DNA from 2 places in the Micromonospora rhizosphaerae genome. Region 2 is predicted to be linked to the other one. Evidence: riboswitches for the same ligand, from Rfam matches in the RefSeq annotation. Region 2 holds a riboswitch; the other holds the start of a gene.
The links. A riboswitch is a leader RNA that binds a small molecule or an ion and turns the genes downstream of it on or off. The one in region 2 is predicted to bind thiamine pyrophosphate.

Region 1 (7,064 bases), 6.5 Mb from region 2:
GCACTGTCGTGGGGGTCACTCTTCCGTGCCTCGCGGTTCGTCGGTGGTTGCGCTTGAGGGCTGCGGCCGACCGCGCCCACTCCGGGCGGTCAGGCTTGATTCCTCCGTGGTCACGGTCGGCCGCAGCCCCGTACCGGAGACCGCCGTGCGTCCGCGCCGGCTTCGCGGCACCTCGAAGGGGGCGGTCAGCCTGGTGGCTGCCTCGGTCGGGTCTTCCGCTCGCATCACCGCGCCGAGCACTGCCACTCCCACCGCTCCCGCCTCGATGCAGGCGTGCACCTGGTCCGGGGTCTCCACTCCGCCTAGGGCGAGGATCGGCACGGGGCTGGCCTGGATCAGCTCGCGGAGTCCCTCGGGGTGCAGGGGTGGGCCGTAGCCGGGCTTCGTCCTCGTTGGATAGACGGGCGAGAGGGTGGCGTAGTCCTCTGTGGTGAGTCGCGCGAGTTCGGAGTGGTCGTGGCAGGAGCGGCCGACCAGGCCGTAGCTCGGCGGTGGGTACGGGCCGGCGGCGGGCAGGTGGACGGCGTCGCCGTCGAGGGGGTCGGGGCCGGCGACGATCAGGGTGCCGCCCGCCTCGGCGAGGACCGGGCGCAGCTCGGCGGCGAGGGCGGCCCGTTCGGCGCGCGGCAGGTCCTTCTCCCGCAGCACCACCCAGCGCACTCCCCCGTCGACTGTCGCGGCGACCACCTCCGGCAACGGCCGCCGCGCCTGCCGTCGGTCGGTGAGCACCAGGAGCCCGGACGGCGCAGGCGCGATCTTGGCAGGTGGCGGACCCGCCAGGGGCGTACCGGCATCGCTGACAGCCACACCGGCCACCGCGCGCGTCACAGGTCGGGCCTTCCCTCGTCGGGAGTTGAGGGGAGGGCGTGGAAGCGACGGGCGATCCGTCCAGCGCCGGCGGCCAACCGGCCCGCCTCGACGGCGTACCGCATCGCGGTGGCCATCGCCACCGGATCGGCGGCCCGGGTCACCGCGCTGGCCAGCAGCACCGCGTCGCAGCCCAGCTCCATGGCGAGCGCCGCGTCGGACGCGGTGCCGATGCCGGCGTCCAGGATCACCGGCACGTCCACGCTCTGCCGGATCAGCCGGATGTGGTGTGGGTTGCTCACGCCCAGCCCGGAGCCGATCGGCGCGCCGGCCGGCATCACCGCCGCACAGCCCACGTCGGCCAGCCGGCGGGCCAGGATCGGGTCGTCCGAGGTGTACGGCAGCACGACGAATCCGTCGCCGACCAGCTCCTCGGCGGCGCGCAACAGCTCCACTCCGTCGGGCAGCAGCGTCCGCTCGTCGCCGATCACCTCCAGCTTCACCCGGTCGGTGTCGAACGCCTCCCGGGCCAGGTGGGCCACCTTCACCGCCTCGCCCGCGGTGTAGCAGCCGGCGGTGTTCGGCAGCAGCTTCACCCCGCACCGGTCCAGCAGGTCGAGCAGCGCACCGGCGGTCCCGGGCGCGGTGTCCACCCGGCGCAGCGCCACGGTGACGAGCTCCGTACCGGAGGCCCGGATCGCCTGCTCCAGCACGTGCAGGTTGGCCGCGCCGCCGGTGCCGAGGATCAGCCGCGATCCGAACGTCTCGCCGCCCAGTTCGAACGACATCCCGCCTCACCCGCCCTGGGCGGCGCTGAGCACCTCGACCCGGTCGCCGTCGCGCAGTGCCGACGCCGGCCAGCCGCCGCGCGGCACCACCTCGCCGTTCACCGCGACCGCGAGGCCGCGCTGCTGGTCGGTGACCGCACGGACCAGGTCCGCCACCGTCGAGCCGCCGGGCAGGATCCGCCGGGCGCCGTTCACGGTCAATTCCACGTACGCTCCTCCTCGGCTACGAATCGGTCGGGGGTGAAGGGGGCGAGGAGCGGGTCCGCCTCGCCGGTGACGATCAGCTGGGCGATCAGGTCGGCGGTGACCGGGGTGAGCACGATGCCGTGCCGATGGTGGCCGGTGGCCGCGAGGACGCCGGGGCGCCCGGGCAGCGGCCCGAGGATCGGCGCGTTGTCCGGCGTACCGGGGCGCAGCCCGGCGGACGCCTCGACCAGGTCGTACTCGGCCAGCTCGGGGACCAGGTCGACGGCGGCGCGGAGCAGCCGCAGCACCGCCCCGGCGGTCACCTCGGTGTCCGCGCGCTCCTCGACCGTCGCCCCGACCACCACCTCGCCGGTGTCCCGGGGCACCAGGTAGACCGACTCGCCGTCGGCGTACCCCCGGATCACGTGCCGGAAGCCCGGCGCGCCGCGACCGGGCGCGCGGAGCCGGAGCACCTGCCCCTTCACCGGCCGGACCGGCAGCCCGGTCAGCGCCGCGGCCCCGCAGCCGGCCGCCACCACGGTGACCCCGGCGTCCAAATCGGAGAGCCGGGCCACCGCGTCGGGCACCAGCGTCGCGCCGGCCCGCTCGGCGGCAACGCGCAGCGCGGCGACGAGCCGCCGCGGGTCGACCTGGTGGTCGCCCGCCGCGACCGCGCCGCCGCGCACCCGCGGCGCCAGCGCCGGCTCGCGGTCCCGCAGCTTCGACGGGCGCAGCGGCGTGATCGGCAGTCCCAAACCCCGCTGGTACGACCACAGCCGCCGCGCCTCGGCCAGATCGTCCCCGGTCAGCCCGACCACCAGCGTGCCCTCGGTGCGGTGTCCGAACCCGACGCCCGCGGCCTCGGCCAGCTCGGCGGCGAACGCCGGCCAGCGGGCGGCGGAGTCGGCGAGCAGCGCGGTCAGTTCGTGCTCCCCGAAGTACGCCTCGGCGACCGGCGAGAGCATCCCGGCGGCGACGTGCGACGCACCGGAACCGGGGGCCGGATCGTGCACGACCACCCGCAGTCCGCGCGCCGCGCAGCGCCAGGCGATCGCCAGCCCGACCGGTCCCGCCCCCACCACCGCGACGTCCGGTCGGGTCAGCACGTCAGCGCCCCGAGCAGCTCCGCCGTCGCGCGCCCGGGATCGACGGCGCCGGAGAGCGCCCCGACCACCGCCACCCCGTACGCCCCGGCGGCGCGCAACGTCGGCACCGACGCGGCGGTGACCCCGCCGATCGCGATCACCGGCACGGCCACGGAGTCGGCGACCGCGCGGACCCCGTCGGGGCCGACCGGGGCCGGCAACCCGCGCTTGGTGCTGGTGGCGTGGCACGGGCCGACGCCCAGGTAGCTGGCCCCGGCGGCGGCCGCCTCGGCGGCGGCGAGCGGTTCCCGGGCGGTGGCGCCGAGCACGGCGGTGGAGCCGAGCACCCGACGGGCCGCCCCGACCGGCAGGTCGTCCGCGCCGACGTGGCCGCCGGCGGCGCCGACCGCGAGCGCCACGTGCAGCCGGTCGTTGACCAGGCAGGTCGCCCGGTAGGGCGCGCAGAGCGCGACCACCCGTCGGGCCAGGTCGTACGCCTGGCGGTCGGTGGCGTCGTCCTCCACCCGGACCTGGACGACCAGTTCGGCGCGGGCCACCGGGAGGGCGGCGCGCAGCACGGCGAGCGGGTCTCGCCCCGGCCGGGTGTCGGTGATCAGATGCAGTCGTCCCAGGGACGGCACGGCAACACTCCTCCCTGCGCCGGCATTACCCGGATCAGGTTCGACGGTCGGGGGCTTCCAGCCCCCCTCTCAGCCCGGTGTACCGGGCTCCCGTGGGTCACTTGCGGGCCTACCGTACGACGTCGGCCCGGATCCGCCAAGGGCGGGCAACGGCTTTTCCCACAGACCGTCCGAACGCGATGACCGGGGCAGCGAGTGACCGCCCCCTCACGCCATGCTGTCCGAATGCCCTCGGCCCCGCGCGCGCCTCGACGGTTGTCGTTTCTGCCGTTCCGGAGCAGCCGCCGTCGCGCAGGGGTTGCTCACCTGGGCGATGCTGTCGCGGCGACGGGGGTGTTTGACCTCGATGGCGCGCCGGCGGGAGCACCGCCGCCAGCCGATACGCCGCTGCCCCGGCGCCGTCAACACGGTGCCGGGGCAGCGGGCGGAGCTTTCGGCGTCAGAGGATGGCGTCGAGGGCTTCGAGGTCCTCGTCGCTGGGCTGCCAGGTGCCGGCGGCGGCGTTCGCCCGCACCTGCTCCGGCGTGGTGGCGCCGGCGATCACCGAAGTCACCGCCGGCCGGGCGGCCAGCCCACCGATGGCCACCTGGAGCATGGTGAGCGCCCGACCGGCCGCGTACGCCTCGATCGCCTCGATGGTGTCCCAGTCCGCGGCGGCCAGGCGCTGCGCGTACCGGCCGCCGCCGGAGAGCCGACTGCCGGCGGGCGGTGCCTCCTTGCGCTTGTACTTGCCGGTGAGCAGGCCGTTGGCGAGCGGGAAGAACGGCAGCATGCCGAGGCCGAACCGCTCGCAGGCGGGAATGACCTCGGCCTCGACCGACCGTTCCAGCAGGCTGTAGTGGTTCTGCGCGGAGATGAAGCGGGTCCGACCCTGCGACGAGGCGGTCCAGTCGGCGTCGGCGATCTGCCAGCCGGCGAAGTTGGAGTTCCCGAGGTAGCGCACCTTCCCGGCGCGGACCAGGTCGTCCAGCGCGGCGAGGGTCTCATCGATCGGGGTGCCCGGGTCGGGCTCGTGCATCTGGTACAGGTCAATGTGGTCGGTGCCGAGCCGGCGCAGCGACGCCTCCACGGCGCGGGCGATGTAGCGGCGGGCGCCCCGGGCGCCGAAGTCCGGCCCGTTGAGGCCGTGCATGTCCATGCCGAACTTGGTGGCCACCACCACGTCGTCCCGGAGCCCCTTGAGCGCCTGACCGAGCAGCTCCTCGGAGCTGCCCTGCGGCTCGCCGTAGATGTCGGCGGTGTCGAAGAAGTTGATCCCGACGTCGAGCGCCGCGTCCACCACCGCCCGGGTGCCGTCGAGGTCGAGCTTGCGGCCGAAGTTGTTGCAGCCGACGCCGACCACGGACACCACGAGCCCGGAGTCGCCCAGCCGCCGGTAGGTCATCTCAGTCACGAGATCCACCCTATGCCCGCGCCGACTCACGGGTGCGACCGGCGGAGGACCCGGGATCGGGCGGGTGATTCATCCACGACATCAGGTCCACAGCGTCCGCGCGCCCGTTCCACCGCCGGTCGCCGCACCGCCCCACGAAGACTGCAGAGCCGCCCCACCCGTCGTGATCACTTCACGTTCCAGACCGGCTCCGGGGTCTCCAGCACCTCACCGTCGCCGCGGAACAGCACGAACCGGTCGAAGGAGCGGGTGAACCATCGGTCGTGGGTCACCGCGATCACCGTCCCCTCGAACGCGGCCAGCCCCGCCTCCAGCGCCTCGGCGGAAGCCAGGTCGAGGTTGTCGGTGGGCTCGTCGAGCAGCAGCAGAGTCGCCCCGGACAGCTCCAGCAGCAGGACGAGGAACCGGGCCTGCTGGCCACCGGAGAGGGTGCCGAACCGCTGGTCGCCCTGTCCGGCCAGCTCGTACCGGCCGAGCGCGGCCATCGCCGCGTGCCGGTCCATCCCGGCCCGGTGTTCGTCGCCCCGCCAGAGGATATCGACCAGGGTCTTCGCCATCAGCTCGGGCCGGTCGTGGGTCTGCGAGAAGTGCCCGGGCCGCACCCGGGCACCGAGTCGGACCACGCCGTCGTGGGCCACCCGCGCCAGCCCGGCCGCGCCGTCGACCGGGGTGTTGGCCGGGTCCGGATCGCTGCCGCCCCGCGCCAGCAGCCGCAGGAAGTGCGACTTGCCGGTCCCGTTCGCACCGAGCACGGCGACCCGGTCGCCGTACCAGATCTCCAGGTCGAAGGGGTAGGTCAGACCGTCGAGCTCGAGCTGCTCGGCGATCACCGCGCGCTTGCCGGTCCGCCCGCCGGTCAGGCGCATCCGGATGTCCTGATCCTTCGGGGGTACGGGCGGCGGCCCGGCCTCCTCGAACTTGCGCAACCGGGTCTGCGCGGCCTGGTACCGCGAGGCCATCCCCGAGTTGTACGCGGCCTTCTGCTTGTACATCAGCATCAGCTCGCGCAGCTTCTCGTGCTCCTCGTCCCAGCGCTTGCGCAGCTCGTCGAGGCGGTCGTGCCGGGCCACCCGCGCCTCGTGCCAGCTGGCGAAGCCGCCGGGGTGCACCCAGGCGCTGCCGCCCTCCACCGCGACCACCCGGTCGGCGGTCTGCGCCAGCAGCTCCCGGTCGTGCGAGACGTAGAGCACCGACTTGCCGGACTCGCGCAGCCGCGCCTCCAGCCAGCGCTTGCCGGGCACGTCGAGGAAGTTGTCCGGCTCGTCGAGGAGCAGCACCTCGTCGGTGCCGCGGAGCAGCAGTTCGAGGGCGAAACGCTTCTGCTGCCCGCCCGACAGTGTCCGCACCGGACGGTCCCGGGCGGCGTCCCAGGGCAGGTCGAGCACGATGGTGGCGACGGTGTCGAAGAGCACCTCGGCGTCGTACCCGCCGCCCTCGCCCCAGGCCGCGAGCGCGTCCGCGTACGCCAGCTGGGCCTTGCCGGCGGCGGTGCTGTACTTGCCGCGCACCTCGGCCTCGCGCATGGCCGCCTCGGTTGCGGCGAGCCGGCGGCCGGCGTCGCGCAGCGCCGGCGGGGCGAGCGACAGTGCGAGGTCGGCGAGCGTGGAGTCGTCCCCGATCATGCCGATGAACTGCCGCATCACGCCGAGACCACCGGAGCGGGAGACGACGCCGGCCTTCACCGGCAGATCTCCGGCGACCATCCGGAGCAGCGTGGTCTTGCCGGCGCCGTTCGGCCCGACCAGGGCGACCTTGGCGCCCTCACCGACCCGGAACGACACGTCGGAGAAGAGCTCCCGGCCGTCCGGCAGGATGTGCCCGACCGCCGCCACGTCCACGTATCCCACGTCGGCATCCTGCCGGAGCGGCAGGGGCGAGCGACATTCAATTACCGGGTGACCCGCAGCACCCGGTAGCCCTTCTGGCTGGCGTGCCGGTCGACCTGCCAGCCCTGCTCGACGAGCCAGCGGTGCAGCGAGTCGCCGCCGAGGTGCCGGGCGACGACCAGCCAGGCGACCCCGTCCGGGGCGAGCCGGGGCAGCCAGCGGCGCAGCAGGTCGTGCAGCTCGTCCTTGCCGATCCGGATCGGCGGGTTGGACCAGAGCTGGGTGAACGAGACGTCCGTCGGTACCTCGTCCGGGGCGACGACCCGGACCCGGTCGGC
Region 2 (7,064 bases):
GGTGATCCCACCGCGCCGCCCCTCGGCCGCCGGCACCCGGGCCATCACCACCAGCAGGGTGGCGACCGTGCCGTTGGTGGCCCAGAGCTTCACCCCGTTGAGCCGGTAACCGCTGCCGTCCGCGGTGGGCTCGGCGGTGGTGGCCAACCGGGCCGGGTCGGAGCCGACGTCCGGCTCGGTGAGCAGGAACGCGGAGACCTCGCCGGCGGCGAGCCGGGGCAGGAACCGCTGCTTCTGCTCGGGCGTGCCGAACATCTTCAGTGGCTGCGGCACACCGATCGACTGGTGGGCCGAGAGCAACGCGCCGATGGCCGGGTTGGCCGAGCCGACCCGCATCAGCGCCCGGCAGTAGTGCAGGTTGCTCAGCCCGAGCCCGCCGTACTTGCGGTCGATCTTCATGCCGAAGGCGCCCAGCCGGGCCAGCCCGTGGAACACCTCGTCCGGGATGTACGCGTCCCGCTCGATCGCCGCGCCGTCCACCTCGGAGTCCGCGTACGCCCCCAGCTCGCGGAGGAACTCCTCGGCGCGGGCCGCCTCCGCCGGGTCCGAGCGGGGCCAGGGGTTGATCAGGTCGAGCCGGAACCGGCCGAGGAAGAGCTCCTTGCCGAAGCTGGGACGGTCCCAGGCCGACTCGCGGGCGGCCTCGGCGACCTGGCGGGCCTCCTTTTCGGAGACCTGGCCCGCCTCGTACGGCAGCGGTGCCGCGCCACCCGCCTCGTCGATCGCGGTGGCGGTCTCGACCGCCTCGTCCCCCGCCGCGGGACCGGTGTGGGGGTCGTCGATCGGGGCGACCCGGCCGGTGGGACCGCCCGCTCCGGCTGCGCCCGCTTCGTCGGGTCGACTGTTCTGTGTCGTGGTCACGGCTGCCCCCTCGAACCTCGGTCCGGCTGCTCAACGTGCTCGACAGAAATCACGCTACCCCCGGGTGTTACCCGGCGGTAGCGTTTCGCGCACGTCGGATTTCGCGGGACGTCGTGCCTGCTCGGGAGACGGTCAGTCGCCGGGGAGCACCGGCGGGTCGTCGTCCTCGTCGTCGATGTCGTCCTCGCCCCAGTTCCGCCGCACGAACGGCAGGATCATCCAGAAGGCGAGGAACCAGACCGCGGTGATCGCGGTGAGCAGCAGGGCGATCGGCCGGCTGAGCACGAAGTCGGTGATCAGCAGGACTGCGCTGACCATCGAGATCAGCATGAAGGCGAGGCCGCCGGTGGCCATCCGGTGGGCGAAGCGGACCAGCTCCGGCTTGCGGCCCTGCCGGAACAGCGCCCGGTGAAAGGCCACCGGCGAGATGATCATCGCGGTGGCCGCCGCGGCCGACAACAGCGAGATGATGTAGACGTCCTTCTGGAAGCCGGACGCCCGGGTGAAACCGTTGCTGAACGGCAGGGTGAGCAGGAAGGCGAAGAGGATCTGCACGCCGGTCTGCGCGACCCGCAGCTCCTGCAGCAGATCGGCGAAGTTCCGCTGCCAGCGCTGCTTCTCGGTTTCCTTGGACACGCGCAACCTCCGGGAAGACGGTACTGCCGGCGGGGTGCACCCGCCGGCAGCAACGCCATTGCCCCGTCGGCGTTGCGGCGAAACCGGCTCATGATCCCCGGCCAGGTCGCGCCGGGCCTCACGCCCCGCGGCGGATCCGGCCGGCGTAGCGGGCCTCCAGTTCGGCGTTGTGCTCGTCCCCGCCGGTGATGTTGGCCGACAGGTAGACCGGGGGCCGCTCGCCCGCCGCCAGCAGGCGCGCCACCACCTCCGCCACGATCTGCTGGGCCAGCAGCGCGGCCGTGATCGAGGAGACCGCGCCGACCGCGCCGCCGCCGGGCAACGGCAGGGTCGCATCGCCGTACGGGGCGCCGTTGTCGAGCACCACGTCGGCAAAGTCGGCGAGCTTGCGCCCGGACGGGTGGCGCGAGGTCATCCGCCCGGAGTGCTCGGCCGAGGTGATCGCGACGAGGCGGTGCCCGCGCTCCTTGACCAGGGCGGCGAATTCCACCATGGCGCCGTTCACCCCGGAGTTGGAGGCGAGCACGAAGACGTCCTGCGGGTGGACCGGGGCCAGCTCGTAGAGGCGGTGCGCCACGCCCGGATCGCGCTCCAGCTTCGGGCCGAGCACGTCGGCGGGCTCACCGCCGTAGAGCACCAGGTCGCGCAGCGCGATCCGGTTGGTGGGCACCAGCCCGCCGGCCCGACCGGCGATCTCCATCGCCAGCGCCTCGGAGTGGCCGGTGCCGAACGCGTGGATCACCCCGTCGGCGCGCAGCGCGTCGGCGATCAGGTCCGCGGCCCGAGCGACGGCCTCCCGCTGGCCGGTGGCGACCCGGCCGATCGTCTCGGTCACCACCGCCAGGTACGCCTCGGCGCTCACCGTCATGTTTCCTCCGTCCGTCGGTTGCGGGCCAGCCAGTCCACCGCGAAGTCGACCGCCGCCCGCTGCCTCATCAACCGGCCCGTCCCGTCGCCGACCGGTCCGATTCGGACCGCGCCGGTGGCCTCGAAGTCCGCGCCGAGCCGGGCGAAGTCGCCCTCCTCGAGGACCACGTCGTCCCACCACACCCACTCCCGGCCGCCGCCGTCGGCGGTCGGCACGGCGGCGCCGCACCGCTGCCGCGGCGGCGCCGGCTGCCGGTACTCGGCCAGGTGCAGGGAGGTGTTGGAGCCGTGGTCGACGCCGAGCAGCAGCACGTCGGCGTCGAGGCCGTAGAGCCGGGCCAGCGGGGAGACCTCGCCGAGCATGTCCGCCCGGGAGTGGTCGGCGACGATCCGGTCGGCGAGCACGACGGCCTGCGGGCCACCGCAGACGAAGCCCAGCGGGCGCATGGCCGCGTGCACCGGCACGGCACCGCCGGGGCGTACGCCGAGCTGCCGGAACTGGGCGGCCAGCGACGCGCGGGGGTGCAGCCGGGCCGGCCCGGCGGCCGCGGTCACCCGGCCCTGCCCACCCGGGCGAGGATCGCCTCGGCCAGCGGGCCGGGCGCCTCGTCGGGGATCCAGTGGGTCACGCCCGAGAGTTCGACGAAGCGGTACTCCCCCTTGACGTGGGTCGCGCACGCCTCGGCGGCGGTCCGGCCGATCGCAATGTCCCGGTCGCTCCACACGAACGTGCTCGGCACCACCACCGACCCGACCGCCGCCAGGTCCGCCCGGGACATCGCCCGGTACCAGTTGAGGGCGGCGGTGAGCGCCCCCGGCTCGCGCATCGGTTCGGCGTAGCGGGCTACCCGCGCCGCGTCGCCGACCCCGCCGAGCATCCGGCGCAGCGTGGCGGCATTGAACGCGAGCAGCAACTTCTCCGCCTTGCCCGGCTTGCGGAACAGCCCGATGTACGACGACCGGGCCTGCTGCTGCCGGTCGGTGGCGAGCGCGTGCGCCATGGCCGCCGGGTGCGGCACCGAGACGGCGGTGAGGGTGCGGACCCGCTCCGGATGCCCCGCGGCGAGGCCCCACGCAACGACCGCGCCCCAGTCGTGGCCGACCAGGTGCGCCGTCTCGACGCCCAGCGCGTCGAGCACCGCCCCGGCATCGGCGACGAGTTCGGGAAGACGGTAGTCCGCGAGCGTCTCGGGACGCGCTCCGGGCGAGTAGCCCCGCTGGTCCAGCGCGTACGTGCGCAGCCCGGCGGCGTGCAGCGCGGGCACCACGTCGTCCCACTCCCCGCCGTGCTGCGGGAAGCCGTGCAGCAGCAGGACGGGTTCGCCGTCGTCCGGCCCGCCGCTGCGTACCTCGAACGTCAGACCTCGCGCGTCCACCCGCATGATCGGCAGCCTACCCACGGGAAGGCTTCCCGGCCGGACCGGCGATCCCGGGCAACTGCCCCGCTAGGCGGGCACCAGGGGTCGGTGCTAGCGTTTGACGCGAAAACTTCACATCCGACAGGGGAGCGCGCAGCGCTGAGAGTGCGGGCACAGCCCGCAGACCCTCGAACCTGATCTGGGTAATGCCAGCGCAGGGAGTTCGGTCGACCTCCAGCCGCGCCGCCGTCCGGTGACACCGGGCGCGGCGTGCGTCTTCTCCTGGTTCCTTTCACTGGACTGGGAGCAACCATGACTCAACCAACCGGCAACCGGTGGCGCACCATCGACATCGTCATCGCCTCCGTGCTCGGGGTGGCGTTCGGCGTCATCTTCTGGGCCTGGGGCCTGCTGTGGAACGGGCCGGCGGACGCGATCCCGCTGCCCGGCCGGGCCGTCCTGTACGGCGTCTGGCTGGTGCCCGCCGTGCTGGGCGCGCTGATCATCCGCAAGCCCGGCGCCGCCCTCTACACCCTCACCCTCGCCGCCCTGGTGTCGGTGGCGCTGGGCACGAGCTGGGGCTGGACCATCGTGGTGCAGGGCCCGCTGGAGGCGGCAGCGGGCGAGCTGGCCTTCGCGCTCTTCGGGTACCGCAACTACCGGCTGCCGGTCGCGCTGCTGGCGGCCACCCTGGCCGGCCTCGCCGCGTCGATCTACGACGTCTTCGTCTGGTACCCGGGCACCGCATGGGGCAGCTTCCGCCTCCCCTACATCCTCATCACCGCGGCCAGCTCGCTGGTGGTGGCCGGCCTGGGCAGCGTCGCCCTCACCCGCGCCCTGGCGGGCACGGGCGTCCTCGACCGCTTCCCCGCCGGCCGCGAACGCGCCGCCGTCTGACCGCCCCAGCTCCGTGTTGATCATGAAGTTGTTGTCATCCGGCCCGGCGTGTCGCGACAACAACTTCATGATCGCCGGACGAAAGGGGGTGTAGCGGTGAGTGCGGTGGAGTTGCGCGGGTTCGGGTGGCGGCATGCCGGACGGAAGGCCTGGGCGGTGCGCGGGGTGGACCTGCGCGTCGAGGCCGGTGAGCGGGTGCTGCTGCTGGGGCCGTCCGGGGCGGGCAAGAGCACGCTGCTGGCGGCGCTGGCCGGGCTGCTGCCGGAGGACTCGGGCGAGCAGGAGGGCGTCGTCGAGATCGACGGGCTCGACCCGCGCAAGGCCCGGGAACGGGTCGGCATCGTCTTCCAGGACCCGGAGACCCAGCTGGTGATGGCCCGCTGCGGCGACGACGTCGCGTTCGGGCTGGAGAACCGCGGGGTGCCGGCCGACGAGATCTGGCCGCGGGTGGACGAGGCGCTGCGCCGGGTCGGCTTCCCGTACCACCGCGACCGGCCGACCGCGGCGCTCTCCGGCGGCGAGCAGCAGCGCCTCGCCCTGGCCGGGGCGCTCGCGCTGCGCCCGGGGCTGCTGCTGCTCGACGAACCCACCGCCAACCTCGACCCGGCCGGAGCGGCGTTGGTCCGGCAGGCCGTCGCGGGCGCCGTGGACGTCGACACCACGCTGATCCTGGTCGAGCATCGGGTCGCCGAGGCGCTGCCGCTGGTCGATCGGGTGGTCGTCCTCGAACCGGGCGGCGGGGTCCGCGTCGACGGGCCGCCGGCGGCGGTCTTCGCCGCGCACGGCGACGCCCTCGCCGAGTCGGGGGTCTGGGTGCCGGGCCGGACCGTACCGCCGCGGCACGCCGCCGCGCCGGCCGGGGACCTGTTGCTCACCGCCGACCGGCTCGGCCTGCCGCCAAGGCTGACCCCCACCGATCTCGCGGTACGCGCCGGCGAGGCGCTCGCCGTCCTCGGCCCCAACGGCGCCGGCAAGTCCACCCTGGCCCTGCTGGTCGGCGGGTTGCTGAAGCCCGGCACCGGCCGGGTCACCGCGGCACCCGAGCTGGCCGGCGCCGACGCCCGCACTCCCCCGCACCGCTGGCGGGCACCCGCCCTGGCCGGCCGGATCGGCTCGGTCTTCCAGGACCCGGAACACCAGTTCGTCACCGGCACCGTCTTCGACGAGCTGGCGCTCGGTCCACGCCGGACGGGCCAGCCGGAGGCGGCGGTGAAGGGCATCGTGGACGGCCTGCTGGAGCGGCTCGGGCTGGCGCGGCTGGCCGGCGCCAACCCGTACACCCTCTCCGGCGGCGAGGCGCGGCGGCTGAGCGTGGCGACCGCCCTGGCCACCGCGCCCCGCCTGCTGATCTGCGACGAACCCACCTTCGGCCAGGACCGGCAAACCTGGCGGGAGCTGGTCGACCTCTTCGCCGAGCTGCGCGACGCCGGGCACGGCGTCGTCGCGATCACCCACGACCCGGACTTCGTCGCCGCCCTCGCGGACCGGACGGTCACCCTGGAGCGCCCGTGATCAGCATCGTCGCCGCGCCCGGCACCGACCGGGCCGTCACCCTGGAGCGCCCGTGATCAGCATCGAACCGGTGGCCGCGCCGGGCGCGCCGCTGGCCCGGCGCAACCCGGTGGCGAAGCTGGCCGCCGCGCTGGTCTTCTCCTTCATCCTGATCGCCACCCTGGACCCGGTGGCCCCGGCCCTCGCGATCGCCGTCCAACTGGCCGTACTGCCGCTGTTCGGCATCCGCTACCGGGTGCTCGCCCGACGGGCCTGGCCGCTGCTGGCCAGCGCCGCCGGCATCCTGGTCACCCTGGTGCTCTTCGCCGCCGACCGGTCCGGCCGGGTGCTGGTCGAGGCCGGGCCGGTGCTGGTGACGTCCGGGGTGCTGCTGACCGCGCTGGGCCTGGTGCTGCGGATGCTCGCGGTGGCGCTGCCCGGCGTGATCGTCTTCGCCACCACCGATCCGACCGACCTGGCCGACGCGCTGATCCAGAACGCCAAGGCGCCGGCCCGGTTCGCCATCGGCGCGCTGGCCGCGTTCCGGCTGGTGCCGCTGCTCGGTCAGGAGTGGCAGATGATCAGCATGGCCCGGCGGGCACGGGGCGTGGACGCCGCCCGCAACCCCGTGGCCAAGCTGCGACTCTTCGTCTCGACCGCGTTCGCACTGCTGGTCGGGGCGATCCGCCGGGGCACCCGGCTGGCCGTGGCGATGGACGCCCGTGGCTTCGACGCCGGCACTCCGCGGACCGTCGCCCGGCGGCAGCGCTTCACCCCGGCGGACGGGCTGCTGATGGCCGGGGCCGCGGTGCTGGCCGGCGCGGCGCTGACGGTCAGCATCCTGCTCGGCACCTTCCGCCCGCTGATCGGCTGACGACCGGAGCGGCGGGACTGCGGCGGCCCACGCCTGAACCCGGGGGGTGAGGGGCGGGGGAGCGACGACGAACCACGACC

Region 1: another riboswitch for thiamine pyrophosphate. It lies ahead of thiE (thiamine phosphate synthase); the one in region 2 lies ahead of GA0070624_RS30925 (ECF transporter S component).

Annotation. Positions count from the first base shown of each region.
Region 1 covers NZ_FMHV01000002.1:79,221-86,284, forward strand. Annotated here, with positions in the region: gene thiD (bifunctional hydroxymethylpyrimidine kinase/phosphomethylpyrimidine kinase) at 1-19, opposite strand, end outside; gene GA0070624_RS00405 (thiamine phosphate synthase) at 16-756, opposite strand; gene GA0070624_RS00410 (thiazole synthase) at 825-1,595, opposite strand; gene thiS (sulfur carrier protein ThiS) at 1,602-1,802, opposite strand; gene thiO (glycine oxidase ThiO) at 1,793-2,887, opposite strand; gene thiE (thiamine phosphate synthase) at 2,881-3,507, opposite strand; TPP riboswitch at 3,502-3,610, opposite strand; gene GA0070624_RS00430 (aldo/keto reductase) at 3,947-4,909, opposite strand; gene GA0070624_RS00435 (ABC-F family ATP-binding cassette domain-containing protein) at 5,068-6,747, opposite strand; gene GA0070624_RS00440 (class I SAM-dependent methyltransferase) at 6,789-7,064, opposite strand, start outside.
Region 2 covers NZ_FMHV01000002.1:6,579,559-6,586,622, forward strand. Annotated here, with positions in the region: gene GA0070624_RS30900 (acyl-CoA dehydrogenase family protein) at 1-723, opposite strand, end outside; gene GA0070624_RS30905 (DUF6328 family protein) at 994-1,497, opposite strand; gene GA0070624_RS30910 (sugar isomerase domain-containing protein) at 1,616-2,365, opposite strand; gene GA0070624_RS30915 (AAC(3) family N-acetyltransferase) at 2,362-2,919, opposite strand; gene GA0070624_RS30920 (alpha/beta fold hydrolase) at 2,916-3,746, opposite strand; TPP riboswitch at 3,856-3,961, shown strand; gene GA0070624_RS30925 (ECF transporter S component) at 4,035-4,619, shown strand; gene GA0070624_RS30930 (ABC transporter ATP-binding protein) at 4,716-6,131, shown strand; gene GA0070624_RS30935 (energy-coupling factor transporter transmembrane component T family protein) at 6,184-6,984, shown strand.